3 regions of the Streptomyces lunalinharesii genome follow, and region 1 is predicted to be linked to each of the others. Evidence: riboswitches for the same ligand, from Rfam matches in the RefSeq annotation. Region 1 holds a riboswitch; each other region holds the start of a gene.
The links. A riboswitch is a leader RNA that binds a small molecule or an ion and turns the genes downstream of it on or off. The one in region 1 is predicted to bind magnesium.
Positions count from the first base shown of each region.

Region 1 (10,511 bases):
CCGCCGAACACCACAGGGTGGCCGCGGTGTTCAGGCCGCGCACCCCCGCCCCGTCGCGCAGGATCACCCCGCCGCCGAGGAAGCCGATGCCGGAGACGACGTACGAGGCGACGCGGGTAGGGCTGCCGGAGTCCCCGACGGCGGTGCTGTAGAGGACGAAGAGCGTGGCCCCGGCCGCGACCAGGGCGTTGGTGCGCAACCCCGCCATCCGGGCGCGCCATTGGCGCTCGACACCGATGAGCGCTCCGCAGGCCACGCCGGTGGCGAGTCGGACGAGGAAGTCGACGACGGTCAGGGTGTGCATGGGAGCACCTCCTCGGGAACGGGTGGGGTGGGGGACGGGTGCCGGCGGCGGGCCGGGCACCTCACTGGGCGAGCGCCACTTCGACGAGCTTGACGACGACCAGGACCATGGCGAGCAGCAGATACGTCCGCAGCGCGGTCAGGCCGATCTTGTGCCCGGTGGAGAGCACCGGCCGGGGCAGCCGCTCCAGGGGCGGCATCCGCCAGTCGTCGCGGCCGGTGCGGTCCACCGGACGGCCGCCGCGCGCCCAGCCCTTGCGGCGCCGCCGCAGCTCCGCGTACCCGAGCGCCAGCACCCCGGCCGCGCCGCAGCCCGCCATGAGGGTGAGGATGCTGCCCGCGTCGATGTCCGGGAAGAGGACCGCGGCGGTGAGGATCACCGAGAGGGTGACCAGGACGCCGACGACGGCGGCGGTGAAGGCGTTGGTGCGGGGGCCGTTGACCCACGGGCCGAGCACCGCCCGGTCGTTGCACAGGAGCAGCAGGAAGACGGAGGCGGACGGCAGCAGCACTCCGGCCAGGGTCTGCACGCCCTCGGTGAGCAGGCCCAGCGGCGCCCCGGGCAGCAGCACGATCGTGGCGGCCGCGGCGACCAGGCCCGCGTAGACGGCGTAGAAGCCCTTGGCGCCGCCGACGCCGCGGTGCAGGGAGTGCCGGATGCCGAAGACGTCGCCGATGGCGTACGCGGTGGACAGGGACACCGCGAAGGCGCCGATGATCGAGGCGTCCAGCAGGGCGATGGCGAACAGCACCCCGGCGAGCTTGCCGGCGTGGGCGGCCAGGCCGTGCGCGATGCCGGCGGTGTCGGTGAAGGCACCGGCGCCCGCGGTGCCGGCGAAGGCGGCGGCGGTGCATCCCATCAGGGCGGCGGCGCCGAGCACCACGATGGCGATGCCGATCCACAGGTCGGCCTTCTCGTAGCCCATGAAGCGCGGGGTGATCCGCTTGTCGATGACGTAGGACTGCTGGAAGAAGAGCTGCCAGGGCGCGACGGTGGTGCCGACGATGCCGATGATCAGCAGCAGCACCGCGGACGGCCCGCCGGGCCCGTCGGGCAGGTGCGGGACGACGAAGTCGTGGGCCATCTGCCCGGTGGACGGGTGCACCAGGAAGTACAGCGGGACGAGCAGCAGGGACGCCGCGCACAGGGCGATGGCGATCCGTTCGAACCTGCGGAACGACCCGGTGAAGGCGGACGCGATGATGACGGCCGCGGCCAGCAGGACCGCGCCGACCTTGGGCAGTCCCAGGTACCCGGCGGCGAGGGTGATGCCGATGAACTCCGTCACCAGCGTCAGCGCGTTGAGCAGGAACAGGTCGATGACCGAGAAGGCGCCCCAGAACTTCCCGAACCGCTCCAGGATGAGCCGCGCGTGCCCCACCCCGGTGACGGCGCCCAGTCGGAGCACCATCTCCTGGTTGACGTAGAGCACCGGGACGAGCAGCAGCAGGGTCCACAGCAGGTGGGTGCCGTAGTTCTGGCCGGCCTGGCCGTAGGTGGTGAAGGCGCCGGCGTCGTTGTCGCCGACCATCACGATCAGGCCGGGGCCGGCGATGGCGAGCAGGGTCTTGAGCTTGGCGGGCAGGCCCCGGCGCGGGGCGGTGTCGTCGTGCCGGATGGTGCCGAGCGCGCCGCGGATGTCACCGGTGTGCGCGTCGTCGAGCACGGCGGTGGACGGCGGGGCAGGGGCCGTGGTGCGGACGGTGGTCTCGGTCATGGCGAACTCCCAAGTCCCCCGGGCGGGGGAGGTGTTGGGGGCGCGAGGCAGGCATCTTCCCTGCGCGGGAGCGCAGCACGGCGACCCGTGTCGGCGCCTGGCCGTACGGGGGCGTGGTGCGGCGGACGGGCCGCGCAGGGAAGGTGGCTACCGCGTGCCGGAAGAATGCGAGGGCAAGCGGAGGTGGGGCCGATGATGGCCCGGACTACTGCAATCCATGTCTCTCGCCTCCTTCCGGCCGGGGCGCTCGGGACGCGCCGTCGTCGATCCGGCAAGGAGCGGCCGGTCACCGTCGACCGGCTCACCCCCACTCGTCAGAGCTTTGGCACGTCACGGCGTAGCCCCGGGCGGGGCAGCCACTTGGGGTCACCCCTTGGGCCGGGGAGACCTGTCCTGATCCGGAGCGTCTCTCGACGGGTGGGATCAGTGGCCTGTGTCCGTGACGACGCCTCACCGAACGAGGTGCGTGCTTCGTCAAACCTCTAGGAGTCTAGACCCTCTCGATGGATACTTGCGCAATTGTGCAACTTTTTGACCGACTCTTAACCCCGCGGCCACCGGCTGCCGCCGTCCCGGTCCGGCTGCTGGACACCGTCCGGTCGTCGGGTGAGCATGAGGCCCATGTCGGAGCGCGATCCCGGGCCCGGAGAAACGGGCGGAGCCGGTACCGAAGCCGAGCGGCTGGACCGCATCGAGGCGCTGCTGGCGCCCGCCGTGACGGGGCTGGAGGAGGCCGGGCGCCGGTTGCGGCCGGCCTGGCGGCGGGTGACCCGCGGCGAGCCCCGCTGGCCCTCGACGCTCGCGGTGCTGGTGGCCGTGGTGCTGCAGTGGTTGCTCCCGGAGCGGCTGACGATCCACCCGGATTGGCTGCTGCCGGGGCTGGAGACCGCGCTGCTGCTGGTGTTGGTGGCGGCCGACCCGTTCCGCATCGAGCGGGCCTCCCCGTTGTACCGGTGGACGGGGCTGGCGCTGATCGTGCTGATCAGCACGGCGAACGGCTGGTCGGCGGTGCGCCTGGCGGTCGGCCTGGTGCGCGGCATCGAGGGCGGGGACGCCGGCCAACTGCTCGTGACCGGCGGCGGCATCTGGCTCACCAACATCATCGCCTTCGCGCTCTGGTACTGGGAGTCGGACCGCGGGGGCCCGGTCGCCCGGGCCCGTGCCGTGCGCCGCTACCCGGACTTCCTCTTCCCGCAGATGGCGACGCCGCAGTTGGCCCCCGAGCACTGGGAGCCGCAGTTCGCCGACTACCTGTACCTGTCGTTCACCAACGCCACCGCCTTCAGTCCCACCGACGTGATGCCGCTGAGCCGCTGGGCGAAGCTGCTGATGCTGTTGCAGTCGGCGGTCTCGCTGCTGACCGTCGTCCTGGTGGTGGCCCGGGCCGTGAACATCCTCAAGTAGGCGGCGCCGGCGCCCCGTTGGTGACGTCCACGGGCGTTGCGGGGTGTGCCGGGCGCACGGTGAGGGTATGGCCGCGTCATGACACCGCGATGAGGCCGGCGTGAGAAGTCGATGAATATGTGCTCAGTTGCGCAATCATTTAGGCAAGGCTTGACCGGTTGACCCGTAACCGATCGGGATCACGCCTCTGACCTGGGGTTTTGTCGCCCCGGGGGAGTGGTGCCGAAAACAATCCCCGGCCGGAGTCAATTCTTTCCCACGCCGTGGTCAGGCGCCGTGGGCGCTTTCCCGGCGCTGCCTGCCCAAGCGCCCGGTAGCCGCTTTCACAGCACGTTCGAATTGCGGAACAGACCGCCCGGCAGGCGAACCCCCTGCCTGAGCAGCGGCATCTCTAGGGGCGAACGTCCGAGGGTCATCCACCCACCGGCACCGAACAGAGGCATATCGATGTCGTCGCCCCTTCTCGAATCGTCCTTCGAGCCGTCCGAGCCAGCGCCCCGCCGGGCCCTGTACCGCACCGCCGGCAACCCGGCCCCGCGGACCCTGCTCGACGTCCTCGATGCCACCGCCGCCGCACATCCCCAGGCGATCGCGCTGGACACGGGCTCCGAGGCACTCACCTACCGCGACCTGTGTACCGAGACCGAACGCCGCGCACGGCAGCTCAGGGACCGTGGCATCGGTCCCGGCGACCGGGTCGGAGTCCGTGTGCCCTCCGGGACCGCCGAGCTGTACCTGTCCATCCTCGCCGTCCTGCGCAGCGGAGCGGCCTACGTGCCGGTCGACGCCGACGACCCCGACGAGCGGGCCGCCACCGTCTTCCGCGAGGCCGCCGTCTGCGCCGTCCTCGGCCCCGACGGCCCGCTGCCCGGGCTGGCCCGGCCCGGCGGCGCCCCGCGCTGCGCGGGCCCCCAGGACGACGCCTGGATCATCTTCACTTCGGGTTCGACCGGCGCGCCCAAGGGCGTGGCGGTCAGCCACCGCTCCGCCGCCGCCTTCGTCGACGCCGAGGCCGACCTGTTCTGCCAGGACCGGCCGCTGGGCCCCGGCGACCGGGTGCTGGCCGGGCTGTCCGTCGCCTTCGACGCCTCCTGCGAGGAGATGTGGCTCGCCTGGCGGTACGGCGCCTGCCTGGTGCCCGCACCCCGCGCGCTGGTCCGGGCCGGCCACGAACTCGGCCCCTGGCTCGTCGAGCGCGGCATCACCGTCGTCTCCACCGTGCCCACCCTCGCCGCGCTCTGGCCGGACGAGGCGATGCGCCGGGTCCGCCTGCTGATCGTCGGCGGCGAATCCTGCCCGGCCGGGCTCGTCGACCGCTTCGCCGGGCCCGGCCGCGAGATGTGGAACACCTACGGCCCGACCGAGACCACCGTCGTCGCCTGCGCCGCCCGCCTGCTGCCGGGCGAGCCGGTCCGCATCGGCCTGCCCCTGGAGGGCTGGCAGCTCGCCGTCGTCGACCGGGCCGGGCAGCCGGTGCCCTTCGGTGCCGAGGGCGAACTGCTGATCAGCGGCGTCGGCACGGCCCGCTACCTCGACCCCGTCAAGGACGCCGAACGGTTCCGGCCCGACGACGCCCTGGGGGCCGCCCGCGTCTACCGCACCGGCGACCTGGTCCGGGCCGAACCCGAGGGCCTGCTCTTCGTCGGCCGCGCCGACGACCAGATCAAACTCGGCGGCCGCCGGATCGAACTGGGCGAGATCGACGCCGCCCTGGCCGCCCTGCCCGGCGTCCGCGGGGCCGCCGCGGCCGTCCAGACGACGCCGGCCGGCACCCAGGTGCTGGTCGGCTACGTCGTCCCCGAACAGCGCACCGCCGACGGTTCCAGCTTCCAGCAGGACAAGGCCCGCGCACTGCTCCAGGAACGCCTGCCGGCGCAGCTGGTCCCGGTCCTCGCGGAGGTCGAGGGCCTGCCCACCCGGACCTCCGGCAAGGTCGACCGCAAGGCGCTGCCCTGGCCGCTGCCGACCGCCCCGGCCGACTCCGCCACCGGCGACCCGGCCGCGGCGCTGCACGGCACCGCCGCCCGCCTCGCCGGGATCTGGGAGGAACTCCTCGGCGTCCGGCCCGGCCCGGACAGCGACTTCGTCTCCCTCGGCGGCACCAGCCTGGCCGCCGCCCGCATGGCGTCCCAGCTCCGCATCCACCACCCCGGCGTCTCGGTCGCCGACCTCTACCGCCACCCGGTCCTGCGCGACATGGCCGAACACCTCGACTCGCTCGGCGGCACGGTGGACGAGGTCCGCCCGGTCCGCCCGGTCCCGCGCCGCACCGGTCTCGTCCAACTCCTCGTCCAGACCGGCCTGTACGGCATCGCCGGCCTGCGCGGACTGGTCGGACTCGCGCTCGCGGACAACGTCCTCGGCCTGCTCGCCCCGCAGGTCTGGGCGCCGCACACCGCGTGGTGGCTGATCGTCGTCGGCTGGGTGGTGCTCTACAGCGCCCCGATGCGCTGCGCCCTCGGCGCCCTGGCCGCTCGCACGCTCGCCGGCTCCATCAAGCCCGGCGCCTACCCGCGCGGCGGCGCCACCCACCTGCGCCTGTGGACCGCCGAACGCGTCGTCGCCGCCTTCGGCGTGCCCTCCCTGCTCGGCACCCCCTGGGCGCGGCTCTACGCCCGGAGCCTGGGCTGCACCACCGGGCGGAACGTGGCACTGCACACCATGCCGCCGGTCACCGGCCTCGCCGAACTCGGCGACGGCTGCAGCATCGAACCCGAGGCCGACCTCTCCGGCTGGTGGCTCGACGGCGACATCCTGCACATCGGCGCGGTCCGGATCGGCGCCGGCGCCCGGGTCGCCCACCGCAGCATGCTGATGCCCGGTGCCGTCGTCGGCCGGGGCGCCGAACTCACCGCCGGCGGCTGCCTGGACGGCGAGATCCCCGACGGCGCCTCGTGGTCCGGCTCCCCGGCCCGCCCGGCCGGCGCCGCCGAGCGGATGGCCGGCGCCGCCTGGCCCGCCCCCGCCTGGCAGCGCTCGCGCCGCTGGAGCGCCGCCTACGGACTGACCCTGCTGGGCCTGCCGCTGCTGGCCCTGCTGTCCACCGCGCCCGCCCTGGTCGGCGCGTACTTCCTGCTCCGGGACAGCGGCACCCTCGCCACCGCCGCGCTCCGCCTGCTGCTGGCCGTCCCGGTCTTCACGCTCCTGACCACCGGCTGCTCGATCCTCGTCACCGCCGCCGTGGTGCGCCTCCTCGGACGCGGCATCACGCCGGGGCTGCACCCCGCGAGCGGTGGCGTCGCCTGGCGCGCCTGGCTGGTCACCCGCCTCCTGGACGGCGCCCGCGGCAGCCTCTTCCCGCTCTACGCCAGCCTCGGCACCCCGCACTGGCTGCGGCTGCTCGGCGCCAAGGTCGGCCGGCACGCGGAGATCTCCACGGTGCTGCCGCTGCCCTCCCTGCTGCACGTCGAGGACGGTGCCTTCCTCGCCGACGACACCCTGGTCGCGCCCTTCGAACTCCGCGGCGGTTGGCTGCGGTTGGGGACCGTCCGGATCGGCCGCCGGGCCTTCGTCGGCAACTCCGGCATCGTCGACCCCGGCCACGACGTGCCCGACCACAGCCTGGTCGGTGTGCTCTCCAACGCCCCCGCCGACGGCGAGCCCGGCTCCTCCTGGCTGGGCCGGCCCGCGATGCCGCTGCCCCGGGTGGCGACCCAGTCCGACCCGGCGCGCACCTTCGCACCGCCGCGCAAGCTGGTCCGGGCCCGCGCCGCCGTCGAACTGTGCCGGGTGCTGCCGCTGATGTGCGGCCTGGCGCTCGCCGAGGGCGTGTTCCTCACCGAGCAGGACGCCTTCGCCCAGGGCGGCCTCGGGCTCGCCGCGCTCGTCGGCGCCCCGCTGCTGCTGGCCTCGGGCCTCGTGGCGCTGCTCGTCACCACCCTCGCGAAGTGGCTGCTGGTCGGCCGCTTCACGGTGAGCGAGCACCCGCTGTGGTCGTCGTTCGTGTGGCGCAACGAGCTCTACGACACCTTCGTCGAATCGCTCGCCGTGCCGTCGATGGCCGGCGCGTTCACCGGCACCCCGGTCCTCAACTGGTGGCTGCGCACCCTCGGCGCCAAGATCGGGCGCGGGGTCTGGCTGGAGAGCTACTGGCTGCCGGAGACCGACCTGATCACCGTCGCCGACGGCGTCAGCGTCAACCGCGGCTGCGTCCTGCAGACCCACCTCTTCCACGACCGGATCATGCGGCTGGACACCGTCCGCCTCGCCGAGGGCTCCTCGCTCGGCCCGCACGGCATCGTGCTCCCCGGCACCGACGTCGGGGCGCGCGCCTCGATCGCACCGTCGTCCCTGGTCATGCGCGGCGAGAGCGTCCCGGCCCACACCCGGTGGGCCGGCAACCCGATCGCCGGCGAACGCCCCGCCCGTCCCGTCACGGCGTGCGCGGAAGGAGGTGCGGCCGCGTGACCCGATGCAGTCGGCGCGCCCTGCTCCGGGGCGCCGCCCTGCTCCCGTTCGCCGCGACGGTCGCGGACGGCCCCGCCGGGCCGCTCCCGGCCCGCTACTTCCCGCGGCACGGCACCTACGCCCACGACACCGTCTCGTACGACCTGCACCTGGACTACCGCCCGGCCGACGGCGGCCTGGACGGGCGGGCGCGCATCGAGGCGGTGGCCAAAGAGCCCCTGGACCGGGTGGAGTTGGACCTCTCCCGGCTCACCGCGCACACCGCCACGATCGACGGCATCCGGGTCCGCGCCCGCCAGCAGAACGGGAAGCTGTACCTGGCCGCCCCGCACCCGCTCGCCACCGGCGCGCGGTTCACCGTGGACGTCGGCTACCGCGGCCGGCCCCGGCCGGTGCGCTCCCCGTTCGGCCCGATCGGCTGGGACCGCACCGGCGATCCGCACGACGGGACCATGGTCGCCTCCCAGCCGCTGGGCGCCCCGTCGTGGTTCCCCTGCAACGACCGCCCCGACGACAAGGCGGCCTTCACCTTCCGGATCAGCGTCCCGCACGGCCAGCACGCCCTCGCCAACGGCACGTTGCTCGAACGCCGCCGCAGCGGGCACCGCGAGTGCTGGACCTACCACCACCCCGGCCCGATGGCCCCGTACCTCGCCGCGCTCTACACCGGCCGGTTCCGCCACGACAGCGGCACCGCCCAACTCGGCCCGGGCCACCCGACGATCGCGCTGCACAACTCCTACCCGGCCCGGATGGCCGAGGACGCCGCGCACGACCTGGCCCGCCAGCCCGAGATGCTCCGGGCGTTCAGCGACCACTTCGGCCGCTACCCGTTCGAGGCGTACGGGGCGGTGGTCGTCGACGCCGAACTCGCCGCCCCGGTCGAGAACCAGACCCGGTCGGTGTTCGGCAGCAACCACATCGACGGGGCCCGCGGCGCCGAGACCCTGGTGGCCCACGAGATCGCGCACCAGTGGTACGGCAACAGCGTCAGCCTGCGCGACTGGCGCGACATCTGGCTCAACGAGGGCTTCGCCACCTACGCGGAGTGGCTGTGGTCCGAGCACATCGGCGAGGACTCCGCCGACGAGATCGCCCGCCGGGAGTGGCTTTCGCTGCGCGCGCGACCCCAGGACCTGCGGGTCGCCGACCCCGGCCAGCGCCGGATCTTCGACGACCGGGTCTACGTCCGCGGCGCCTGCACCCTGCACGCGCTGCGCCGGGCCGTCGGCGACGACCGGTTCTTCGCGGTGCTGCGCGGCTGGCACGGCGAGCACCGCGGCGCCAGTGCCGACACGGGGACGTTCGTCGCGCACGCCGAACGCTGCGCCGGGCGTGCCGTCCGCCCGCTGCTGCACACCTGGTTGTACGACAAGCCGCTGCCCGCGCTGGCGGCCTGAGCGTTCCGCGTGCCCGGTGGCGGACGGTTCCCCGTCCGTCACCGGGCACGGCCGGTTCAGCTGTGGCGCCGCACCTTCAGCGCCGCGTCGGTCCGTTCGAGCGGCTGCCCGTCGGGGCCGTTCTGCACCCGCGTGTACTCCTCGCTGAGCTGCACCTCCCACGCGTCGGCGGGCAGCGCCAGCGCCGCCAGCACCTCGTCGGTCGTGGGGAACTCGTCCACCGGGTGACCGTGGCCGTGGTCCTGGTCGTGGTCGTGGCCGTGCTGCCACGGCGGCGGCCCGGCGTGCCCGACGATCAGCAGCACCCCGCCCGGCGCCACCGCGGCCGCCGCCCTCCGCAGGATGCGGTCCCGGAAGACCTCGCCGGGGTTGTGCAGGAACTGCGCGGAGACCAGGTCGTAGCTGCCCTCCGGGAAGGACAGCGACAGGTCCCGCCGCTGCCAGTCGATGCGGTCGGCCACCCCGGCCGCGGCCGCCTGCTCGGCCGCCCGGCCCAGGGCCACTCCCGACACGTCGACGGCGGTGACCCGCCAGCCCTGCGCGGCCAGCCAGATCGCGTCCGCCCCCTCGCCGCAGCCCAGCTCCAGCGCGGTGCCCGGGGCCCGGTCGCCGACCTCACGGACCAGCGTCGCGTTGGGGTTCCCGCTCCAGATCCGGTCGCCCTCGGCGTACCGGGCGTCCCAGAACTCCTCGTCGGGGACCGTGGTGCTGCCGTTGCCGTGGTTCATGGTTGTGCACTCCTCTCCGTCCGGTCACGGCACAGCCTCAACCGTACCCAGGCCATCCGGCAAAGTCCGTTGCCGATACCGCAACGAAACGGAGGAAGCCCCCGCTTAAAGTTCGCCCTCGACCGTCCCACCCACGTCATGGGCGATGTGCACCGCGGCCTCCTCGGCGGACGCCGCACCCCCGTCGACGCCGACGTCGCGGGCGACGACGTCGTTGCTGCCGCCGCCCCGCCAGAACCCCTCGTCGAAGCCGACGATCCGCCCGGCGCGCTCCTCGCCGACCTGGTCGTCGTAGGGCTCGCCGGCACCGCCCGGCAGGTCGCCGATGCCGTCGCCGTCCGGCGTGCAGACGTCCGGCAGCTCGATGGACAGCCGGTGCGCCAGCGACTCGCGGTCGTGCTGCTCCTGCGCGGTGGTCCCCTCGTGGTTGACCACGAACGGGCGCTCCGGCGGCGAATACCCGGTGTCCAACGCCTCGTCGAGCCCCGGCTCGTCCAGGGCGTCCTCCATGTCGAGGTCGTTGGGATTGTCCTGCGGATCGAATCTGGGCG
Region 1 covers NZ_BAAARK010000001.1:214,214-224,724, reverse strand. Annotated here, with positions in the region: gene ABD385_RS01060 (MgtC/SapB family protein) at 1-304, opposite strand, end outside; gene ABD385_RS01055 (NRAMP family divalent metal transporter) at 366-2,021, opposite strand; M-box (ykoK) riboswitch at 2,320-2,490, opposite strand; gene ABD385_RS01050 (hypothetical protein) at 2,643-3,425, shown strand; gene pls (epsilon-poly-L-lysine synthase Pls) at 3,873-7,832, shown strand; gene ABD385_RS01040 (M1 family metallopeptidase) at 7,829-9,232, shown strand; gene ABD385_RS01035 (class I SAM-dependent methyltransferase) at 9,289-9,960, opposite strand; gene ABD385_RS01030 (DUF5709 domain-containing protein) at 10,066-10,511, opposite strand, start outside.

Region 2 (10,511 bases), on a different contig from region 1:
CGAGCTCAGCCACGACACGGTGAACTGACACCCGTCACGGCGGCCCGGCGAGGGCCCGGCGACTTCGGTCGCCGGGCCCTCGCCGCATGCATGAAGTGCAGACGGTGGTGGGCCGGGGCTAGCTTGAAGAAGGAGGAGGCACTCACACCTGACCGCGCACGCCAGGCGCCGACACCGCCAGGCGCGTCCGGTCGTGCGTGAGCCGGTGGCCTCCTGAGGCGAGGAGGCACCCATGTCAGACTTGATCATGATCGGGTACGACAGCACGGAGCAGGCCAGGCGGGCGGAGAGCCGCATCCTGGAACTGGAACGCAAGCACGACGTCGTCCTCACCGGCCTGGCCGTGGTCTTCACCGACGCCGACGGGCACACCCACGTCGACACGCACGACGACATTCCCCGTCGCGCCATCGCGACCTCGGCCACCGCGGGCGCCCTGTGGGGCCTGGTCCTCGGCATGCTGTTCCTCATGCCGGCCATCGGGCTGCTGGGCGCCGCGCTGGGCGGCCTGGCGGGCAAGCTCAACCAGTCCGGTCTCGACAGGCGGTTCCGCGACCGCGCCCACGAACTGCTCGAACCGGGCAAGGCCGCCGTCGTCGTCATGACCACGAAGCTCAACGAGGGCCAGTTCGCCGCCGCCCTCCAGCCCCTGGGCGGAACGGTGCTGAAGACGTCCCTCTCGCAGTCCGACGAACACGAACTGGTACAGCAACTCGTCGGGGCCCCGCAGGCGGCCTGAAGGGAAGTGGGCTGCCGGCCCGGGCGCGGGCCGGGCCGGCAGAAGGCCGCGCCGTTCCGCCGGCCCCCGGCTGGACCGCGGCGCGCTGCGGCCCCGGGCACCCCCGCTTAGGCTGCCGAGCATGAGCGAGCGAATCACCGGACGCCGCACGTCCCGCGCCGACAGCGGCGAACGACGCGGACGCCGGGCATGAGTCCGCACTTCGACGTGGTGGTCCTGGGCGCGGGCCCGGGCGGGTACGTCGCGGCCATCCGGGCCGCCCAACTCGGGCTGCGCACGGCGATCGTCGAGGCCAAGTACTGGGGCGGGGTCTGCCTCAACATCGGCTGCGTCCCGTCGAAGGCGCTGCTGCGCAACGCCGAGATCGCCCACCTCGTGAACCGGGAGGCGAAGACCTTCGGCATGCACGTCGAGGGCCGGGTCACCTTCGACTACCGGGAGGCGTACCTGCGCAGCCGCAAGGTGGCCGACGGCCGGGCCAAGGGCGTGCACTTCCTGATGAAGAAGAACAAGATCGAGCAGTTCGAGGGGGTCGGCGCGTTCATCGACCCGCACACCCTGCACGTCACCCTGGGCGACGGCCGGAGCGAGACCCTGTCGTTCGACCACGCGATCATCGCCACCGGTTCGGTCACCCGGCTGCTGCCGGGCACCGCGCTCAGCCGCCGGGTGGTGACGTACGAGGAGCAGATCCTCTCCGACGAACTGCCGCGCAGCATCGTCATCGCCGGCGCGGGTGCCATCGGCGTCGAGTTCGCCTACGTCCTCCACAACTACGGCGTCGAGGTCACCCTCGTCGAGTTCCTGGACCGCGTCGTGCCCCTGGAAGACGCCGAGGTGTCCGCCGAACTCGCGCGGCGCTACCGCAAGTTGGGCATCCACGTCCTGCCGTCCACCCGTGTCGAGGGGATCGACGACTCCGGGGAGCGGGTGCGCGTCACGGTCACCACCGGCGGCCAGCGCCAGACGCTGGAGACCGACCAGGTCCTCCAGGCCATCGGGTTCCAGCCCCGCACCACCGGCTTCGGGTTGGAGAACACCGGCGTGCGGTTGACCGAGCGCGGCGCCATCGACGTCGACGGCCGGTGCCGGACGAACGTGCCGCACCTCTTCGCCATCGGGGACGTGACCGCCAAGCTGATGCTGGCGCACGCCGCCGAGGCGATGGGCATCGTGGCGGCGGAGACCATCGGCGGGGCGGAGACCATGGAACTGGACTACGTGATGATCCCGCGGGTGACGTTCTGCCAGCCGCAGATCGCCAGCTTCGGTTGGACCGAGGAGCAGGCCCGCGATCGGGGCTTCGACGTCCGGGTGGCCAAGTTCCCGTTCACCGCGAACGCCAAGGCCCACGGCATCGGGGACACGGCGGGCTTCGTCAAGATCATCAGCGACGCGCGCCACGGCGAGATCGTCGGCGCCCACCTCATCGGCCCCGAGGCGACCGAACTCCTGCCGGAACTGACGCTCGCTCAGAAATGGGACCTCACCGTCCACGAGGTGGCCCGCAACGTCCACGGCCACCCCACCCTCGGCGAGGCGATCCAGGAAGCGGTGCACGGCCTCGCGGGGCACATGATCAACATGTGAGGGCGTCTCCGGGCATTCGGGGCGAGCTGCGCGGTGCCTGGGGTGGGCCCCTGGCCGGAGTCCTCCCGCCCGTAGTGTTGCGGTGTCCGGTGGTCGGTCGGGGCCGGCTCCTCCGTGTGGCAATCCTCATAGACGCTTGCTTGATTGCGCGATCTTGCAACTATTGTGGCGCCTCAAGCGTCCCACCGGTCATCGAGACATCAACGGGATGGACCGACCGGACGGACTGGGCACATGCACGAACAACAAGCCGGAGCGACGGGCGGGGGCCGGGTAGGGCGACGGAGCCGGCGGCCCGCACGCCCTTCCTGGGAGGCGCCGTCGCCCGCCACGACGTACCGCGCTTCTCGGCCGGGGGGCGGAGCCAGGCGTTCCGGACGCCGCGGATGCCTGGTGGGCCTGATCCTCGGGGCCGTACTCGTGATCGCCGCCGTCCTCGGCGTCGTCTGGTGGCTGACCCGACCGCCCGCGCTGCCCACCATTCCCCGCCAGTACCTGGCGACCGTTCGGTCGGCCGCCCAGACCTGCCCCGAGTTGAGCGTTCCGCTGCTGGCCGCGCAGCTCGACGCGGAGAGCCACTGGAACCCGCAGGCGGACTCCGGCCAGGCCCAGGGCATCGCGCAGTTCCACCCGTCGACCTGGGCGGAGTGGGGCAGGAACCACGCCGGCGGCGGCGCGGCCGACGTGTGGAACCCGGCCGACGCCATCCCGACGCAGGGCGCCTACATGTGCCACCTGTTCAAGCAGGTCAAGGGCGTCGCCGGCGACCCCACCCGGCTCGCCCTCGCCGCGTACAACGCGGGTCCCGGTGCGGTGCTCAGGGCCCGGGGCATCCCGCAGATCCCCGAGACGCAGAACTACGTCAACCGGATCGAGGCGCTGATCCCGAAGTACGCCCAGACCTACGCCCAGCAGGTCGGCGCGTCACCGAGCCCGTCGGGCGGCTGACCTTCACCGGTCCCGGCCCGGGTCCACCGCGACGCAGGTACTGCCGGCGGGCCGTTCGCGCAGGGGTGCCGGGGTTAGGGTATTTGCATGGGAGCGCAAGTTGAGGCGTGGGATGAGGCCGGGGCCGAGCGGGCGATCGCGGTGCTGAAGGCGGTGGCCGATCCGACGCGTTACCGGCTGCTGTGGGCGCTGAGCCGGCAGGAGTTTCCGGTCGGCAGCTTGGCGGAGATGGTGGGCGCGCACGTGGCCGCGGTCTCGCAGCACCTGGCGAAGCTCCGGACAGCGGGGCTGGTGGTGACGCGACGGGAGGGCACGCGGATCTACTACCGGGCGGCCGGCCCGCACGTCCGGGGACTGTTGGAGGAGGCGTCGCTGGTGGCGTCGGCGCCGCCGTCGGGGGACCACGCGCCGGTGAGTGGGCAGGAGGCGGCGGCCGTGGCGGCGCAGGAGCAGGCGGCGCGGGCGGCCGGTCGCCGGGTGCGGGCCCGGCGGCCCGCGACGGCGGAGTAGCGGCAGCGGCTCACGTCGGGGTGCCGGCTTCGTCGAGGCGGTACTCCTGGGGGTCGGCGTCGTAGGAGTAGAGCTCGGCGTAGCGGCCCCAGTCGGTGGCGGTCTCCAGCTGCTGTTCGACCTGTTCGCTGGTGTAGTGGTGGGCGAGCAGGTCGCGGAAGAAGCCGGCGCGCAGGGTGCGGTTCGGGTTCTGCCGGAGGCTGGTGGTGATCAGTTTGACCAGGGGGATCTCCAGTGCCGCGGGGGCGAAGATCGCCTTGGACTGCTGGACGTCGGCGTCGGCGAAGGCGGTGCCGCGTTCGGTGAGGACGAGGTCGTCCTGGCTGATCGTGGCCAGGCCGAGGAGGTCGAGCGCGTCGACCAGGGGCAGGATGTCGTCGATCTCCAGGCCGAGTTCTTCGGCGAGGTCGGCGAGGTCGCAGCGGCCGCCTCGGTGGTCGACCATCTCGGCGAGGCCGGAGAGGGCGTCGACGCTGGTGGAGGGCAGCGGGGTGTTGGCGTAGGTGCGCTTCTCCCGTTCCATGGTCTCGGTGCGGCCCGGGAGACGGGTTTCCTTGGGGCGGCCGGTCATGGTGCGGTAGACGCGGTCGATGAGGTCCTCGAAGGCGGCCGCGTCGCGGTCGCGGGGGCGGTCCAGGGCGACGTCGAAGGTCTCGCGGATGGTGCCGGGGCGGGAGCCGAGCACGACGATGCGGTCCGCCATCAGGACGGCCTCTTCGATGTTGTGGGTGACCAGGACGATGGCGCGGGTGGGGAACTGGCCCGATTCCCACAGCTCCAGCAGTTCGCCGCGGAGGTTCTCGGCGGTGAGGACGTCGAGGGCGGAGAAGGGTTCGTCCATCATCAGCACGTCGGGCTCGACGACGAGGGCGCGGGCGAAGCCGACGCGCTGGCGCATGCCTCCGGAGAGTTCCTTGGGGTAGGCGGATTCGAAGCCGTCGAGGCCGATGAGGTCGATGGCCTGGAGGGCGGCCTCGGCGCGTTGGTCGGTGGGGACGCCGCGGGCTTCGAGGCCGATTTCGACGTTCTGCTGGACGGTGAGCCAGGGCAGCAGGGCGAAGGTCTGGAAGACCATGGCGGTGCCGGGGTTGGCGCCGGTCAGCGGGGTGCCGCGGTAGGCCACGGTGCCGCTGCTGGGCGGGATGAGGCCGGCCAGGCAGCGCAGCAGGGTGGATTTGCCGGAGCCGGACTTGCCGAGCAGGGCGACGATCTCCCCGGCGCGGATGGTGAGGTCGATGCCGGTGAGGACCGGGAGTTCGCCGTCGGCGCCGGCGTAGGACTTGGTCAGGGCCTCGGCGGACAGCAGGACGTCGCCGTCGGCCGGGCGGGGCCGGTGTGGCTGCGGGGTGCTTGCGGTCCGGCGGGCGCGGAGGTTGCGGAGGGCACTGAGGACCATGGGGGCTCCAAAGCTGTCGGGCTGCGGGTCAGGCGGCGTAGCGGGTTTCGGCCAGGCGGTACAGGCGGCGCCAGAAGAGGCGGTTGAGACCGACGACGTACAGGCTCATGACGGCGACGCCGGCGATCAGGCGCGGGAAGTCGCCGTGGGCGGTGGCGTGGGAGATGTAGGCGCCCAGGCCGGTGGCGGTGAGGGTGGTGGCGCCGAACGGGACGATCTCGGAGACGATCGAGGCGTTCCAGGCGCCGCCCGAGGCGGTGATCCCGCCGGTGACGTACGAGGGGAAGATGCCCGGGAGGATCAGCCGCCGCCAGCGTTGCCAACCGGCGATGCCCAGGTCGTCCATGGCTTCGCGGAGGTCGGTGGGGATGGACATGGCACCGGCGATGGTGTTGAAGAGGATGTACCACTGGGCGCCCAGCGCCATCAGCAGGACGCCGCCGACGTCGAGGGACAGCCCGGTCCTGAGGAAGAACCAGACGGCGAGCGGGAAGAGGAAGTTGGCCGGGAAGCTCGCCAGGATCTGGACCAACGGCTGGGCGATGCGCGTCAGTTTTGGCGAGAAGCCGATCCGGACACCGATGGGCACCCAGACCAGGGTTGCCCCGACGACCACCACGACCACCCGGGCGAGGGTCGCCAGGCCCAAGAGCAGGGGCTCGGCGAAGACGCCGAGCCCGGTGCGGTCGCGCAGGTAGCCGAAGAGGTCGATCAGGCCCCAGAGGATCATGCCGCCGGCCACGACGGCGAAGGCGATGTCGCCGGTGTGCTGCCGGCGTCGGTCGGTGAACAGGGGTCGGTCGTCGGTACCGAGGATCCGGCCTGCTCGGGCCAGCCCCCGCCCCACCGGCCGCAACAGGCGTCCGGCCAGTTCGGGCCAGTGCGAGCGGCGCAGGAAGTCGAGGACGTAGGAGCGTTGGACCTCGCTCGCCTCGGACTGCTCGTTCTTGAACTTCTCCACCCAGGCCGTCAGTGGGCGCCAGAAGAGGAAGTTCACGCCGATGACCATGACGGCCATGGTGACGATCGCCCAGCCGATCTTGCCGAGGTCGCCGTCGGCGATGGCGGCACCGGCGTAGGAGCCGACGCCGGGCAGGGCGTAGTCGCGGTTGTTGACGCTGATGGCCTCGGAGGCGACGAGGAAGAACCAGCCGCCGCCGAAGCTCATCATGCCGTTCCACACCAGCCCGATCGCCCCCGCCGGCAGTTCCACCTTCCAAAAGCGCATCCAGCGGGTGAAGCGGAACGAGCGGGAGAGTTCGTCCAGTTCGCGCGGGAGGGAGGTGAGGGAGTGGTAGAAGCCGAAGGTCATGTTCCACGCCTGCGAGGTGAAGATCGCGAAGATGGAGGCGCACTCCAGGCCCAGCATCGAGCCCGGGAACAGGGCGATGAACCCGGTCACCGCGACGGTGAGGAACCCCAGTACCGGCACGGACTGGAGGATGTCCAGGGCCGGGATGAGGATCCGCTCCAGGCGGCGGCTGCGGGCGGCGGCGTAGGCGTAGACGAAGGTGAAGACCGTCGAGGCCGCGAGCGCGACGAACATCCGCAGCAGGCTGCGCGCGGCGTCGTAGGGCAGTTGGCCGGGGTCGGTGTCGACGTGGACGTTCTGGCCGGTGGCGAAGCGGACCGTGGTGCCCTGGCCCACCCGCAAGGTGGCGTACAGCAGGACCAGCACGGCGGCGGCGACCACCACGTCCACCCAGCCCATCCGGGACATCCGGCCGGCGACCCGGGAGGGCAGGGAGGCCCGCACGACCTCAGGGCGGGTGGGGAACGACGACATCACATCAACCTCCGACCACACTGTGGCCCCGATGCCGCCCGCACCGCGACCGTGGCGGACGGCCATGGCGTGGGGACGGGGCGGTTTTCCGGCCCGGCGTGGGAGTAATCAGACAGGGGGAGAGCGCCTGCCGCGGGGACGTGCCACGGCTCGTGCGGCGTGATCGAGGCGAACGGGCGAGGCGCTGCGGGCTCGGCCACGGCTGCCGGGTGGACGCCGGAGGGTGTGGCGGACGCGTCAGTGGCTGCCGGTGAGGCAGCGGGGACTGAGGGGGTCTTGACCCATGGCTGCCTCCGTTCCGTGATGCGGTTCCACGGCGTCCGCCGGAGGCCGCACCCGAAGTGCGGCGGGACGTGCGCCGCGAGCAGTCTGCCGCTTATTGCATCCATACGCAAATAAAAGCGGCGCTGGCGGCATGGCCGACGGAGGTCGACCGTCAGCTCTACTTGCGTCGATGTGCAAATAGGTGCAGACTCTGAGGCGTTTGAAGAGGGCACCTCGTTCGGTGAGGCGTCTGCAACGGACACAGGCCACTGACCCCACGACGTCGAGAGACGCCCAGGGTCAGGACAGGTCTCCCCGGCCCAAGGGGTGACCCCAAGTGGCTTCCCCGTACCGGGGATTACGCCGTGCAGTGCCAAAGCTCTGACGAGTTGGGGTGAACCGGCCCGGGAGGCCGGTCCGCTCCTTGCCGAGTCGTACGGCGCCCCCGCGCGCCCCGGCCGGGAGGAGGCGAAAGACATGGACCGCGGTCCTCATAGTCCGGGCCACAGTAGGCCCCACCTCCGCCTGCCCTCGCTCCGTCCCGGCATGCGGTAACCACCCTCCGCGCACTTCGCGCCCCTGCCCCGGCACCCGTGCGGCCTGCCGCCGCCGCGGGTCGTCGGCCTGCGTACCGAGGGCGACCGGTTGCTCCTGCATGCCCGAAAACCTCCCCCCTCGGGGGAACGGGAGGCCCTGCCATGACCGAAACCACGCTCACCACCCATCCGGCCGCTCCGGCACCGCGCGCCGCCGTCCTCGACGACGCCCACGTCGGCGACATCCGCGGCGCCCTGGGCACCATCAAGCAGGACGACACCGCTCCGCGCCACAGCCTGTCCGCGAAGCTCAAGACCCTGCTCGCGATCATCGGCCCCGGCCTGATCGTGATGGTCGGCGACAACGACGCCGGCGCCTTCGGCACCTACACCCAGGCCGGCCAGAACTACGGCACCCGCCTGTTGTGGACCCTGCTGCTGCTCGTGCCCGTCCTGTACGTCAACCAGGAGATGGTGCTCCGGCTGGGCGCCGTCACCGGAGTGGGGCACGCGCGGCTCATCCTGGAGCGGTTCGGGAAGTTCTGGGGCGCGTTCTCGGTCATCGACCTGTTCCTGCTCAACGCGCTGACCATCGTCACCGAGTTCATCGGCGTGACCCTCGCCGTTGGCTACCTCGGACTGCCGAAGACCGCCAGCGTGCTGGTCGCCGCGGCGGTGGTGATCGTCGCCGCGTCCACCGGGTCGTTCCGCCGCTTCGAACGCACCGCGGTCCTGCTGTGCCTGGGCTCGCTGCTGCTGATCCCGATCTACTTCATCGCCCACCCCGCCACCTCGCAGATGGCGCACGACTTCGTCGTCCCCGGTCTGCCGGCGCACTCCCAGCTCTCCGACGTCATGCTGCTGATCATCGCGATCGTCGGCACGACCGTGGCGCCCTGGCAGCTGTTCTTCCAGCAGTCCTACGTCATCGACAAGCGCATCACCCCGCGCTTCATGCGCTACGAGAAGGCCGACCTGTGGCTCGGCATCGTCATCGTGGTCCTCGGCGCCGCGGCGATGATGGGCTTCACCGCGGTTGCATTCGCCGGCACCGGCGGCTTCGGGAAGTTCGACGACGCGGCGGGCGTCGCACACGGCCTGGAGGCGTACGCGGGCAAGACCGCCGGCGTGCTCTTCGCCATCGCGCTGCTCGACGCCTCGATCATCGGCGCCTCGGCCGTGTCACTGTCCACCGCCTACGCGCTCGGCGACGTCCTGGGCCTCAAGCACTCCCTGCACCGCGGCATCAAGGGCGCCAAGGGCTTCTACGCCGTCTTCGCCGGCCTCATCCTCGCCGCCGCGATCATCGTGATCATCCCCGGCTCCCCGCTGGGCCTGCTGACCGAAGGCGTGCAGACCCTCGCCGGCGTCCTGCTGCCCTCCGCCTCGGTCTTCCTGCTCCTGCTGTGCAACGACCGCGCCGTACTGGGCCCGTGGGTCAACGGCAAGGCCACGAACGTCTTCACCTCCTTCGTGGTCGCCGTCCTCGTCACCCTCTCCGTCATCCTGACCGCCGCCGTCCTCTTCCCCGACCTCACCTCCGCCGCGATCCTCGACATCATGGCGATCTGCGGCGTCGCCGGCCTGCTCGCCCTCGGCTACGCGGAACTGCGCCGTCGACGCAAGGGCTGGAGCAGCAGCGGCCGGCCCGTCGACCGCACCGGCAAGGAAACCTGGCGGATGCCCCCGCTGGACCAACTGCCCGCCCCCGTCCTGTCCACCGGCCGCAAGGTCGGCCTGACCGCCCTGCGCACCTACCTGCTGGTCGCCATGGCCCTGGTGATCGTCCGCATCGTCCAACTCGCCATGGGGGCCTGACCCCACCCGAGCAGGTGGCGGCGGGTCCTCCCCACCCGCCGCCACCCACACCCCCGCACGAAGGAGGGAGAGCCCATGCGCCTGCTCCCGCGTCTCACCGGCACCCGACCCGCCACGCCACTGCGGCGCCGACGCGACACCGCCAGCCACCGCCCCGGCCCGTACGCCGTCGGCCACGTCTGCCCGCGGGTCCGTCTGACCCTGCACGACGGCACCGAGCGGGACTACCTCCTCGACGGCCCGAGCAGCTGCCCGCACCCCTGGGGCCCGCACGCCGCGTACGAACCGCGCGTGCACCTCGCCCACGTCCTCGCTCGCCAGGGCTACGACGCCCGCTGGCTCGCCGGTTTCGCCGACCTGCCGCTGCCGGCCGCCGAACGCATCGCGGAGTCCGCCGCCCGGGCCGGCCGCACCTGATCCGGCCCGTCGCGCCGCACCGGGCCCATCGGGTCCGCACGGGCGCGCGAGCCCGCACCGCCGAACCGTTCGCCCACCCGCGGCCGATCCGCCTGGACGGCCGCGCCACTCTACGGAGGTGACTCCAGCATGTCCGTCTTCACCGCTGTCCACATCCGCCGCACGGCCACCGCCCTGCACGGTCGGAACACCGGCCGCCGCATCCTCGGCGCGCTCGCCACCACGGCCCGCCACATCGCCGACAGCCCCCTCGACAGCACCGTCCTGCACACGCTTCCCGGCCCGGCGAACGTGCCCGAGTCCACCACCGAGGAGCGCCCCGCCCGCCCGCACGCCCACTGGTGTGCCGTCCCGGACTCCCAGGGCCGTCGGCGCCTCGAAGCACACTGGCACGTGACTCCCTGACGTCCCCCCCCGTGTACGGAAAGCAGCGGTCCGGCGAGCCTGTCCCGCCGGACCGCTGCGGCGCATCGTCGAGCGGCTCCCTCTTCGCCTGGGTCTGTCTGT
Region 2 covers NZ_BAAARK010000018.1:61,756-72,266, forward strand. Annotated here, with positions in the region: gene ABD385_RS24885 (MFS transporter) at 1-28, shown strand, start outside; gene ABD385_RS24890 (DUF1269 domain-containing protein) at 233-739, shown strand; gene lpdA (dihydrolipoyl dehydrogenase) at 929-2,329, shown strand; gene ABD385_RS24900 (lytic transglycosylase domain-containing protein) at 2,723-3,277, shown strand; gene ABD385_RS24905 (ArsR/SmtB family transcription factor) at 3,365-3,787, shown strand; gene ABD385_RS24910 (ABC transporter ATP-binding protein) at 3,798-5,183, opposite strand; gene ABD385_RS24915 (ABC transporter permease) at 5,212-6,969, opposite strand; M-box (ykoK) riboswitch at 7,460-7,634, shown strand; gene ABD385_RS24920 (NRAMP family divalent metal transporter) at 7,932-9,587, shown strand; gene ABD385_RS24925 (hypothetical protein) at 9,663-10,004, shown strand; gene ABD385_RS24930 (hypothetical protein) at 10,134-10,409, shown strand.
Region 2: linked by a shared signal. The riboswitch ahead of ABD385_RS24920 (NRAMP family divalent metal transporter) and the one ahead of ABD385_RS01055 (NRAMP family divalent metal transporter) in region 1 are both predicted to bind magnesium.

Region 3 (10,511 bases), on a different contig from region 1:
AAGAAGGCGAGCGTGAAGGGCGCAGCCATGCACAGGCCGGCGCCTACCGGGTGTCGGGCCACCCATTTCTGAATCCGGGTCGGACGCCGTTGCCCACCCAGCGCCCGGTCCACAGCCCAGAACGCATTCACCAGAAAACGCCACCAGTCCGCCACAGCGCAAGGATATGTCGAACGAACGACCGCCCCGCGTTCCGCCGTGTTCTCGCCTCGGCCGTCTACGCGCGCCGGTGCCGGGCGGGCCACGGGGCGGCAGAGAGCAGGGCCGGCCGCAGCCTCCAACGTCGTTGTCGCGGTGGCGATTTCGGTGACCGTGAGCGGCACGGCGGTCGTGCGAGCCGGGAACAGGACGACATCGGACTCAGCGAGCGCAAGTACCAGGGCATCCTCTATCCGTGGTGACGGCGAGATTGCCAGGAACGTCGTGTCGGTGCCAGTGCAGGTCCCGCACGGACGGCATGCCGGAGAGCATGTCGAGGAGCCGGTCCAGCAGACTGGTGGCCGTGCCGTCCAGGGTGACCGTCAGGCGCAGGTGAGCGGTGAACGCATCGGACGGATCGACGCGCACGGCCTCGACACGAGCGCCGGGCCGGCCCATGGCCAGCACGCACAGCGCGCGCACCTTGTTCTCGGCGCCCCGGTCGCAGTGGACATGGAGGGTGACCAGCTCGCGTGACCGGGCGACTGGCGTCTCGGTGCCGGGGCGGTTGTTCTGCCTGATGGAGGAACGGAACAGGAATCGCATGACGGTGTCCCTTGGAGACTCTCGAGGGCGGCGAACGCCGACGAACGAGTCGTCGGCCGTCCCTTCTTCAACTGCGGAGCTTGGTCGTGGCCGACGGCTCGAAGGCGTAACCGACGTGCCGTACGGTGCGGATCAGCGCCCGGTGCCCGGGACCGAGCTTCCGGCGCAGCCGGGCGATGTGTACGTCGATCGTGCGCATGCCTCCCATGGCGGACTGCTGCCACACCAGCGCCATCAGCTCCTCGCGGGTGTAGACCCGGCATCGGTTGGCCACCAGATGAGCGAGGAGCTCGAACTCCATGCAGGTGAGATTCACTTGCCGTCCGCCGGCCGACACCCGACGGGTTCCGTGGTCGACGACGAGGCCGCGGATACGGTGGACCGGCGCCTGGGGAAGATCCGCGGCCTCCCGCGGCGTCGACAGCGGACGTGGAACGGAGTCGTGGCGTCGGCGCACGCCGGAGATCCGGGCCAGCAACGTGTGGCGGACAGGCCGGTGGTGGAGTTTCATGGCTGCCTCTCTCGGGTCGGGGGACTGTCAGCGAAGGTGACGGTGAAACCCCGTCACGTGCCGGGTGTGGGCGAGAGGTTCGATGGCGCGCGGAATGCTTGCCCTGCGGGCGCGCAGCCCGGCCGCCCGGGTCGGCGAGGCCGCACGGGTGACTTGCGAAGGGGATCCGCGAACGCGTAGGGAGAAGGGGTTATCGCGTACCGGAGGTCGAGAAGGACATACGGGTCAGCGACCTACTGTGGCTCGGACTACTACCACTGCTGTCGTCCATGTTTCTCGCCTCCTTCCGGTCGGGCGCGCGATTGGGCCGTTTCGACGCGGCAGAGAGCGGACCGGGCCCCATAGCCGGTTCACCCCTACTCGTCAGAGCTTTGGCACTGCACGGCGTAATCCCCGTGCCGGGGAAGCCACTTGGGGTCACCCCTTAGGTCGGGGAGACCTGTCCTGAACCTGGGCGTCTCTCGACGTCGTGGGGTCAGTGGCCTGTATCCGTACAGACGCCTCACCGAACGAGGTGCCTCCTTCAAACGTCCACAAGCATGCTCGCTACTTGCGCATCGGCGCAACTAGTTGACCAAGTCTTAACGACATACCGCCCATCAGCTCGCTACGCAGATGTGTGGGGCCATTGACGACTTGGCGCGGCAGGCCGTCGGCTCCGTCGACGGGACTTGACGACTCGCCTGGTCGCCCACAACTGGAGCTTGCGCCGGTCCCCGGGCAAGTACGTCGAGCAGTCAGGCGAACAGCGGCGGCGGGAGCGACCGGCACATCACTCGGTTGATGACTGTTCCAGCGCATCGTCACCCGAGAGCGTTTCGGCGACAGGTACGGGTTCCAGGCCGATCCTCTCGGCGATTCGGGTCAACAGAGCGTCCTGCGCGGCGAGATGGGCCTGCACGTGCGCCACCTCATGCAGGGTCGCACTCGCATCGTGGAAGGTCGCCGTGGCACGCCTGTCCGACGCGGCGGCCTGCACGTTCTGGCCGACCATGATCACGGAGAGCAGCACCAGTTGCAGGAACGTCTGCGCAACCCAGGAGACGATGGCGGACGCCCCGGCCTGGATCGCGTCCGGGAGGCTGATCAGATCGAACAGTGCAAACGCGTAGGCACACCACATGCTGCCGACCACTCGGGTGACCAGGATCGCGATCCTGGTGTTGAACCGGCTGACTGCATTGCCCGCGGGGAGTTGATCGGTGACTTTCACCGGCCCCTGAGCGCGCCGGGAGGCGATGTGCGGGTGAGGCAGGTGCTCGTAGATCGTCATGCTTTGGCTCCCGGTCAAGGGGCTTTGCCCCAGACGGTGTTCCGGTTCGGTGCGGTGGGGTCAGTGGCTGACGCCGGCATCAGGGGATGGCGGCCCCGGCACCGGCGCCTTGACACAGCCTCAGCAGGCACGCGGCCATCCGGCGAGAACGTCCGCGCTCCACCAGCACTGGGCCACTTACCCACAACTTCGTTTACGGGAGCGCCGATTGCGTAAGAACTGCGCAAGGATTCCACTGGCGTCTCTTTCGCGGTCGGTAGCGCGGCGGCACCGGTGAGCAGAGCCGCCGCGGGGGGAATCTGACGACGCGCGGAGCGACGGTGGGCCAGGCCAACGGTGCTCAGGTCGTCTGTGATGCGTACCAGGGACCGGGCTCCGCGGACCGGCGAGGAGAACGGGAAGGCTGCGGCGGGTGAAGGCGTCCAGGCCGGAGACGGCCTCGCCGCGGACCCGAATCCTGGACGGGAGCGGCACGGAACCGACGGTCGCCGCCCCGGAGGACGTCGGCAGCCACTCGGCATCCGCTTCGCCCACCATTTGCCGTGCACTGCTCGGCGCCGTGTGGTCGTCGATCACTGGTCGGCTGGCGACGCGCGATCTGTCTGGCGCAGGTCTGGGTCTCGTGCGCGACGGGCGTCTTAGAGGTCGCGCAGGTAGGGCGTGGGTCACGGTCGGCGGTTCGGGCGTTCGTTCCAGCGGTGGGTCACCCACGCCTGCCGTCTCAGGCTACGCACGGTGATAATCGTGTCGGCGAGATCGAAAAAGGCGTCGATGATGGTGGCTCGCCGCTCGTAGCAGCGGGCGAGCCGGTGGAAGGCGTTCTGCCAGGCGTGGGTGCGCTCCACGTGCCAACGCCGGCTGGCCTGGATTGGTGCATTCTTACCTTTGTGCGCGATGTGGCCGTGAAAACCGCGCTCTTCGAGCAGAGCGCGGGTCTTGACCGAATCGTAACCGGCGTCCAAGTGCACAGTGATGGCAACGGGCCAAGGTCGTCCAGGCGGTCCAGCGTGGGAGCAAGCAGCAGAGAGTCGTGGCGGTTAGCGCCGGCCAGGACACGGCCCAGAGGTATTCCGTACCCATCCGTCATACCTGAGCGTTTCAAGCCCTGCTTGCCGCGGTCTACCGGTGACCGGCCAGCGGCCTCGCCGCCTCCTGGAGCCTTGGTAATGGAGCCGTCTACGGCGATGTGATCGAGGGCGAGACCGACGATCCGGTCGTAGGAATCCAACGCGATCTGTTTGAGCCTGGCGAAGACGCCGAGTCGGATCCACTCGTCACGGCGGCTGCGGATAGTGGTGGCCGAGCAAGTCGTGTCGGCGATCGCTTCGTAAGAGCAGCCGAAACGCAAGAGTTGCAGGAGCTTGTCGAAGATGACCCGGTCGCTGACACGCCGGCGGTGGCAGCCGAGAGGATGGTCCGGGTGAAAATCCGGCCTGCGGGGAAGCAGGATCGCGAATTGGTCCCAGAGCGGTTCTGTCAACCATGATGGCAGCGCGGGCACAGGTCTCCCAAGTGATCACAGGGCGTCGCATCTCCATGATCACCAGGACCTGTGCCCGGTCTGCGACCGGGGCCCGTAACCCCCGACCGCGCCCCGGTCAGGAAGAGGCGGTCGTCAAAGTCTGCAGCTCGATGTCCGACAGATGCAGGTCCTGCGCGGCGAAGAGCGCAGGCAGTTGCTCAACGTTGCGTGCCGAGGCGATCGGCGCGGTCACGGTCGGCTGCTCCGCGAGCCAGGCCAGCGCCACTGTGGCCATCTCCACCCCCCGTGCCGTCGCGATCTGCTCCAATGCGTCGAGCACCTTCACGCCGCGTTCAGTGTCTGCGTAGCCACCGGCGAGTCCGGGAACGTTGCGCACGTTCTCCACACTCTTCCCGGGCCGATACTTGCCGGTGAGGAAGCCGGAGGCCAGTGCGAAGTACGGAACGCAGGCCAGCCCTTCACGCTGCACGACATCCCGCCGCGCGCCCTCGTAGGTATCGCGTGAGACGAGGTTGTACGGCGGCTGCAGCGCCACGTAGCGGGCCAACCCTTCCCGATCGGAGAAGGCCAGCGACGCGGAGAGCCGTTCGGCGCTGATGTTGGAGGCCGCGATGGCACGCACCTTGCCGGCCTTCACGAGATCGTCGAGAGCCGTGATGATCTCGTCCACGGGGATGGACTCGTCCCGGTCGAAATGGGTGTAGTAGAGATCGATGTGGTCGGTACGCAGCCGCCGCAAGGACTCCTCGGCAGCGGCCTTGATGTTGGCAGGCGCAAGGCCCATGTACTCAGGGTGGTCACCAACCTTCGTTGCGACGACCACGTCGTCGCGGTTACGGCGGGCGGCGAGCCAGTCGCCAATGATGCGCTCTGACTGGCCCGGCTCGTTGCCGGCGAAGTAATTCATATAGGAGTCGGAGGTATCCATGAAATTTCCGCCGCCAGCAAGGTAGGCGTCGAGCACCGCAAACGACTGGGTCTTGTCGGCGGTCCAGCCGAAGACGTTGCCTCCCAGGCAGAGGGGGGAGACGCGGATGTCGGACGAGCCGAGGGTGCGAAGTTCAGTCACGTCAAGACCAACGTGCGCTCGCCCGCCTGAAGTTCCTGCGATCTCTGCGCGCCTACTTCAGCGGGCAGTTGAGGCGTACTGCGATGGGTCCGCGGGGAGCTGTGTACCGCACGGTCCCGGCGCGCATGGTCTTCCCGTGTTCCTGCAGCACCGCTGCCAGCATGAGCTCCGAAGATCCTTTCGCTGGTCACGAGCTGATGTGAGTCAGCCTGGCCAGTTCTTCCTGCAGGCTCGGGCACTGACGAGAACGGCCTTGAGCCGGTTGATCGCCTCGGCGCGGGCCTTTGACTGCCGAACCCTAGGCGAGTTTGTACAACCGCGCACTCCGCACCGGTCCATCGCCTGACTCGGCCTCCCGGGCCGCGTTCTGGGCATCGGGCGGGTCCGACTTGCCGCGTCGGGGGCAGTCGGGCCGGTTCACGTCGAACACTTCCACGCCCTGGGCCAGCAGGTTATGGGGGCAGGGCCGCCCCGAAGGAGCCTGCCCCCTCCACTCCGGCCGTTCTCGGTATCCGGCCGCTGTGGCCGGGAACACCTCGGTGCCGATCACTGCCTCCGCCAGGGAGGGCACAGCAGCCACGGGAGAGTCCGGTGCGTGTCCGTCCTTGAACCTGAGTCGGCTCAAAGTCCCTCATGAGACGTCGCGGCGTCCGGAATTGTGCTGCGCCATGGAATGACCACGAGGGTGGCTGCCAGGCTGACGCTCCCTGCGGTCAGGGCGCTCGCTGTGAGGCCGTCGACGAACGCCTGCCGTGCGGCCGGGAAGGGGGGCAGTACGGCGCTCGGGGTGGCCGACGAGGCCATGGGGCCCAAGCGGTCGGTGATGACGGTGCTGAGGACGGAACCCTGGACGGCGACGCCGAGGGAGGCTCCGACCTGGCGGGTGGCGTCGTTGACCGCCGATCCCAGTCCGGCGTGGCAGGGCGGGACCGCGCCCATGACGGTCTCCGTACCGGCGGCCGCGACCAGGCCGGCGCCCAGCCCAGCGATGACTTCGAAGACGAGCAGATGCCCGTAGCCGGAGTCGGACCGGGTGCGGGTCAGGACGGCAAACGCCGCGGTGACGAGGAGGAGTCCGGCCGCGATCGGTGTTCGTTCACCGTGTCGGGCCAGCAGTCTCGGTGCTGCGAGCGAACCCGCGGCGAGGGCTGCGGCCAGGGGCAGAGTGCGGACGCCGGCCTGCCAGGGGGTGTAGCCGAGGACGCCTTGGAGGTAGAGGGTGATGACGAAGAGTGCTCCGTACATCGCGAAGGACAGCAGCGTAAGAGATGTGGCGCCGCGCACCACGCCGGGCAGCCGCAGCAGGGGCAGCGGCAGCATCGCGTGGTCGTCGCGGCGCTTCTGGTGCGCGACGAACCCGGACAGCAGAGCGGCGGCCAGGGCAAATCCGGTCAGCACCGGTGTGCTCGTCCATCCCCTTGAGGGGCTTTCGATCACCGCCCAGACCAGCGTGAGCAGTCCGCACGCCGACATCATCGCGCCCAGGAGGTCGACCCGCTCCTCGCTGCGGCCTCCGGCACGGGGTCCGCTCTTCGGTACGACGAGCGGGGTGAGCAGCAGGGCCACGGCCACGATCGGGACGTTCACCCAGAATCCGGCGCGCCAGGAGAAGCCCTCGACGAGAGCGCCGCCGAGGACGGGCCCTGTCATGCCGCCCACGCCGAGGGAGGCGGCCCAGAGGGCGATCGCCCGGCGGCGTGGGGCGGGGGTGGTGAAGAGGTTGGTGATGATCGACAGCGTGGCGGGCATGAGCAGGGCGGCCCCGGCGCCCATGCCGCAGCGCGCGGCGATGACCCAGTCCGGTTCCTCGGCGAGGGCTCCGAGCGCGGACGTGGTGCCGCAGATCGCCATGCCGATCGCGAAGGCTCGGCGTCGGCCGATCCGGTCGGTGAGGGCTCCGGCGGTCAGGACGATGCCGCCGAGGACCAGGGCGTAGGCGTCGACGATCCACTGGACTTGGGCCATGGAGGGTTTCAGGTCGCGGTCCAGGTCGGGTACGGCGACGTTGAGGACGGTCAGATCCATGCCGAGCAGGAACACGCCGAGGCAGACGACGACAGCAGCCGGCCAGCGCTCATGGTCACGGCTCACCGGATGGCCCTCTGTAGGTCCTTGGCGAGTTGCCGCACCAGGGCGGGGGCCTGGTGCAGCGGGTAGGTGTGGCGCCCGGCGAAGAGGTAGGGCGTCGTGGGGGTGGTGAACAGGTCGTTCCAGCCCTCCAGACAGCCGGGCGGAACCAAGGGGTCCGCCTCGCCTCCATACAGGGCCAGGCATGCCTGAAGGGGTGGTTCGTCGTGGTGGCGGTGGTGCAGTGCGAGGACCAGGTCGGCGAGATGGGGCGTGCACAGGCGGGTCACGGTCATCGGATCTTCGAAGAGTTCGCTGGGGAGGGGCCCCACCAAGTCGGTGAACCTGTCGAGGCCCGACGTCACCAGGGTGGCCAGGAGCCGTTCGAGATCCCGATGGTGGGGTGCGGGAAGGGAGGAGAGAGCGACAAGCGCGGGCTCGCGCCGAGCGGTGCGGCGCAGGCGTCGTGCGGTTTCGTGGGCGAGCAGGGCGCCGAAGCTGTGCCCGAACAGGGCGAAGGGCCGTGAGTCGGTGGCATCGTCGGTGAGGGTGGCAAGTGCGGCGGTGAGTGCACTCGGGTCGGTCGGTGACGGCTCGTCGCGGCGGTTGCCTCGGCCGGGCAGGGCGAAGGAGTACGGCTCGACGGTGGCCGGCAGCAGGTCGGCCCAGGGCTGGTAGAACTCCGGGCCCGAACCACCGGGCGGCAGGCAGTACAACCGTACGGCTGCCTCTGGGCGGTGGGCGAGGCGAACAAGTGCGGGCATGGGTGCGGTCCTCATCGGCGTGTTCAGCGGGTGGCGTTGAGGAGGCCGAGTACGCGCTGGGCGAGCGCGCCGAGGTTCGGCAGTCCGGTGAGTTCCATGGTGGGCAGTTCGCAGCCGAGCCGTTGCTGCAGCAGGGTGGCGAGTTCGGCTGCCAGCAGGGAGTCCACGCCCAGCTGGTCCAGGCGCCGGGTCCGGTCGACGCGGTCGGCCGTGGTCTGCAGGACGTGGGCGAGGAGTTCGGCCAGGACGTCCTCTACGAGTACGGCCGCGTCGTCGGGCGTGGCCTGCTCCAGCACGTGGCGCAGGCGCTCCGCTCCGTCGGTGTGCTCGGCCGGCGGCAGTAGTTCGGCCGTACGTGGTGCGGTGAGGATGTGCAGGAAGCGCTGCAGTCTTCCCCAGTTGAGGTGTCCCACGGTGACCGCGGTGGCGTCGGGGTCAGCGAGGAGCCGCTCCAGGACGGCGAGCGCGTCGGCAGTGGCGAGTCCTTCGATGCCCAGTGCCGTCATCTCGGTGTTGCGTTCGGTGCGATGCACGTAGCCGTTGTCGGCGATCACGCCCCACTGCACGGCGAGGGCGGGCAGTCCGGCCCGGCGTCGGTCGCGTACGAGGGCTTCGAGGGCAAGGTTGGCGGCTACGTACGACGACTGGGCGAGGTTGCCGAACACGGCGGCGGCCGAGCTGTAGACGACGAAGAAGTCGAGCGGGCGGTCACGAGTCAGTTCGTCCAGCACATGCCCGGCCGTCATCTTGGGAGCCAGAACGGCGCGTACCCGGTCGTCGTCCAGTTCTTGTAGCGGGGCGTCATCGAGCACCATCGCGGCGTGGACGACTCCGGCCAGGCGCCGCCCTTCGGCATCGAGGTCGTGGAGGATGCGGCGCACAGCGTCCGGCTCGGCCGCGTCGGCGCCATACGCATCGACTCGCACGCCGAGCGCGGTGAGGTCGGAGGTCAGTTCGGCAGCGCCGGGTGTGTGTGCGCCGCGACGGCCGATCAGGGTCAGGTGACGGGCCCCTCGGGAGGCCAGGTGGCGGGCGGTGGCGGCGCCGAAGCCGCCCAGCCCCCCGGTGATCAGGTAGTTGGCGTCGGGGTCCAGGTCGAGGGGAACGGCGGCGGGGCGGACGGGCACAGATTCGGCGGCGTCGAAGGTGACGACGATCTTCCCGATGTGCCGCGAGTGCTGCATGGCGACGAACGCCTCGCGGATCCGGGCGGCCGGGTAGGTGCGGTGGGGCAACGGACGGTAGGCGCCCGAGTGGACGGCCCGGGTGATCGACGCAAGATGAGCGTCGGCCAGCGGGGAGGTGTCGGTGAGCAGGGCGGCAACGTCCACTCCGTAGAAGGAGAGGTTGTCACGGAAGGGTGCCAGGGCGAGAGAGTTGTCGGCGAGGAAGTCGCGCTTGCCGAGCTCCACGAACCGGCCGTGAGGTGCCAGGACGCGTACGCTGCGCGCCATGGCCTCGCCGGCCAGGGAGTTGAGGACGACATCCACGCCCCGGCCCCGGGTGATCGTGTCGACCTCGTCGGCGAAGCGCAGGGTGCGCGAGTCGAGGACGTGCTCGGTGCCCAGGAGCCGCAGCAGATCTCGCTTGGCGGGGCTGCCGGCGGTGGCGATGACCTGGGCGCCGATGTGCTGGGCGTACTGCAGGGCGGCGAGGCCCACGCCGCCGGCCGCGCCGTGCACAAGCACTGTTTCGCCGGGTTGCAGGCGGGCCAGGTGGTCCAGGGCGTGCTGGAGGGTCAGGAAGACGGTCGGGATCGTGGCGGCCTCGGTGAAGTCCATGCCGTCCGGGAGCGGAATCACCCGGTCTGCGCGGGTCCGGGCGTGTGAGCCGTAGCAGCCGATGGCCAGGCAAGCGACCCGGGAGCCGACGCTGATGTGTTCGACGCCGGCTCCTACGGCGACGACCGTGCCCGCGCATTCCAGACCGAGCGGCTCCGCGTCGAGTCCACGAGGTGCCGCGGGCGGTGGTACGAGGCCGGTCGCGGTCATGATGTCGCGGTAGTTGAGAGCGGCGGCCGCGACCTCGACCACGATCTCACCCTTTGCCGGCCGGGGCATGCGGGCCGGGCGCCAGCCGAGCCGGTAGCGCAGACCAGGATCGTCCAGGGTCAGGGTGTATGAGGAGGCAGCTCCTGACATCCCTGTCCCCGGAGCGGGCACCGGATGCGACGCGTAGGGGCGCAGCCGCGTCACGAACCGGCCCTGATGAGTCAGCAACACCTCGTCGTCGGCCGGACGGGCCGTCAGCTCCTCGGTGAGCCTGTCCTCGGCTCCGGCTGCCAGGGCGATGCGCCGGACGGCCAGCCGTGGCTGCTCGTTTGCCAGACTGCGGGCCGCTCCCCACACGGCCGCGGCGGCGGACGGCGGGATGTCCTGGGCTCCGCACACCACGAGCCACACGGTGATCGCGCGGTCCTCCGGCAGTTGCCGGGTGGCTGTGGCCAGGGCTCGCAGCACGGCCAGGTGGCGGACGGCAGTCTGCGTGGCGAGGGCCGCGCCGACTCCGCTCTGCTCGGCCAGCAGGATCACGTCGTCGGTCTCCACGAGGAGTTCCGACCATCGCTGCGCGGTCTCACTGGCGGGCCGTGCAGCGACACC
Region 3 covers NZ_BAAARK010000069.1:8,136-18,646, reverse strand. Annotated here, with positions in the region: gene ABD385_RS39800 (hypothetical protein) at 1-155, opposite strand, end outside; gene ABD385_RS39795 (hypothetical protein) at 361-744, opposite strand; gene ABD385_RS39790 (winged helix-turn-helix domain-containing protein) at 812-1,255, opposite strand; M-box (ykoK) riboswitch at 1,603-1,776, opposite strand; gene ABD385_RS39785 (hypothetical protein) at 2,028-2,528, opposite strand; partial or broken gene ABD385_RS39780 (IS5 family transposase) at 3,194-4,029, opposite strand; gene ABD385_RS39775 (aldo/keto reductase) at 4,127-5,080, opposite strand; gene ABD385_RS39770 (MFS transporter) at 5,702-7,171, opposite strand; gene ABD385_RS39765 (thioesterase II family protein) at 7,168-7,911, opposite strand; gene ABD385_RS39760 (SDR family NAD(P)-dependent oxidoreductase) at 7,935-10,511, opposite strand, start outside.
Region 3: linked by a shared signal. The riboswitch ahead of ABD385_RS39790 (winged helix-turn-helix domain-containing protein) and the one ahead of ABD385_RS01055 (NRAMP family divalent metal transporter) in region 1 are both predicted to bind magnesium.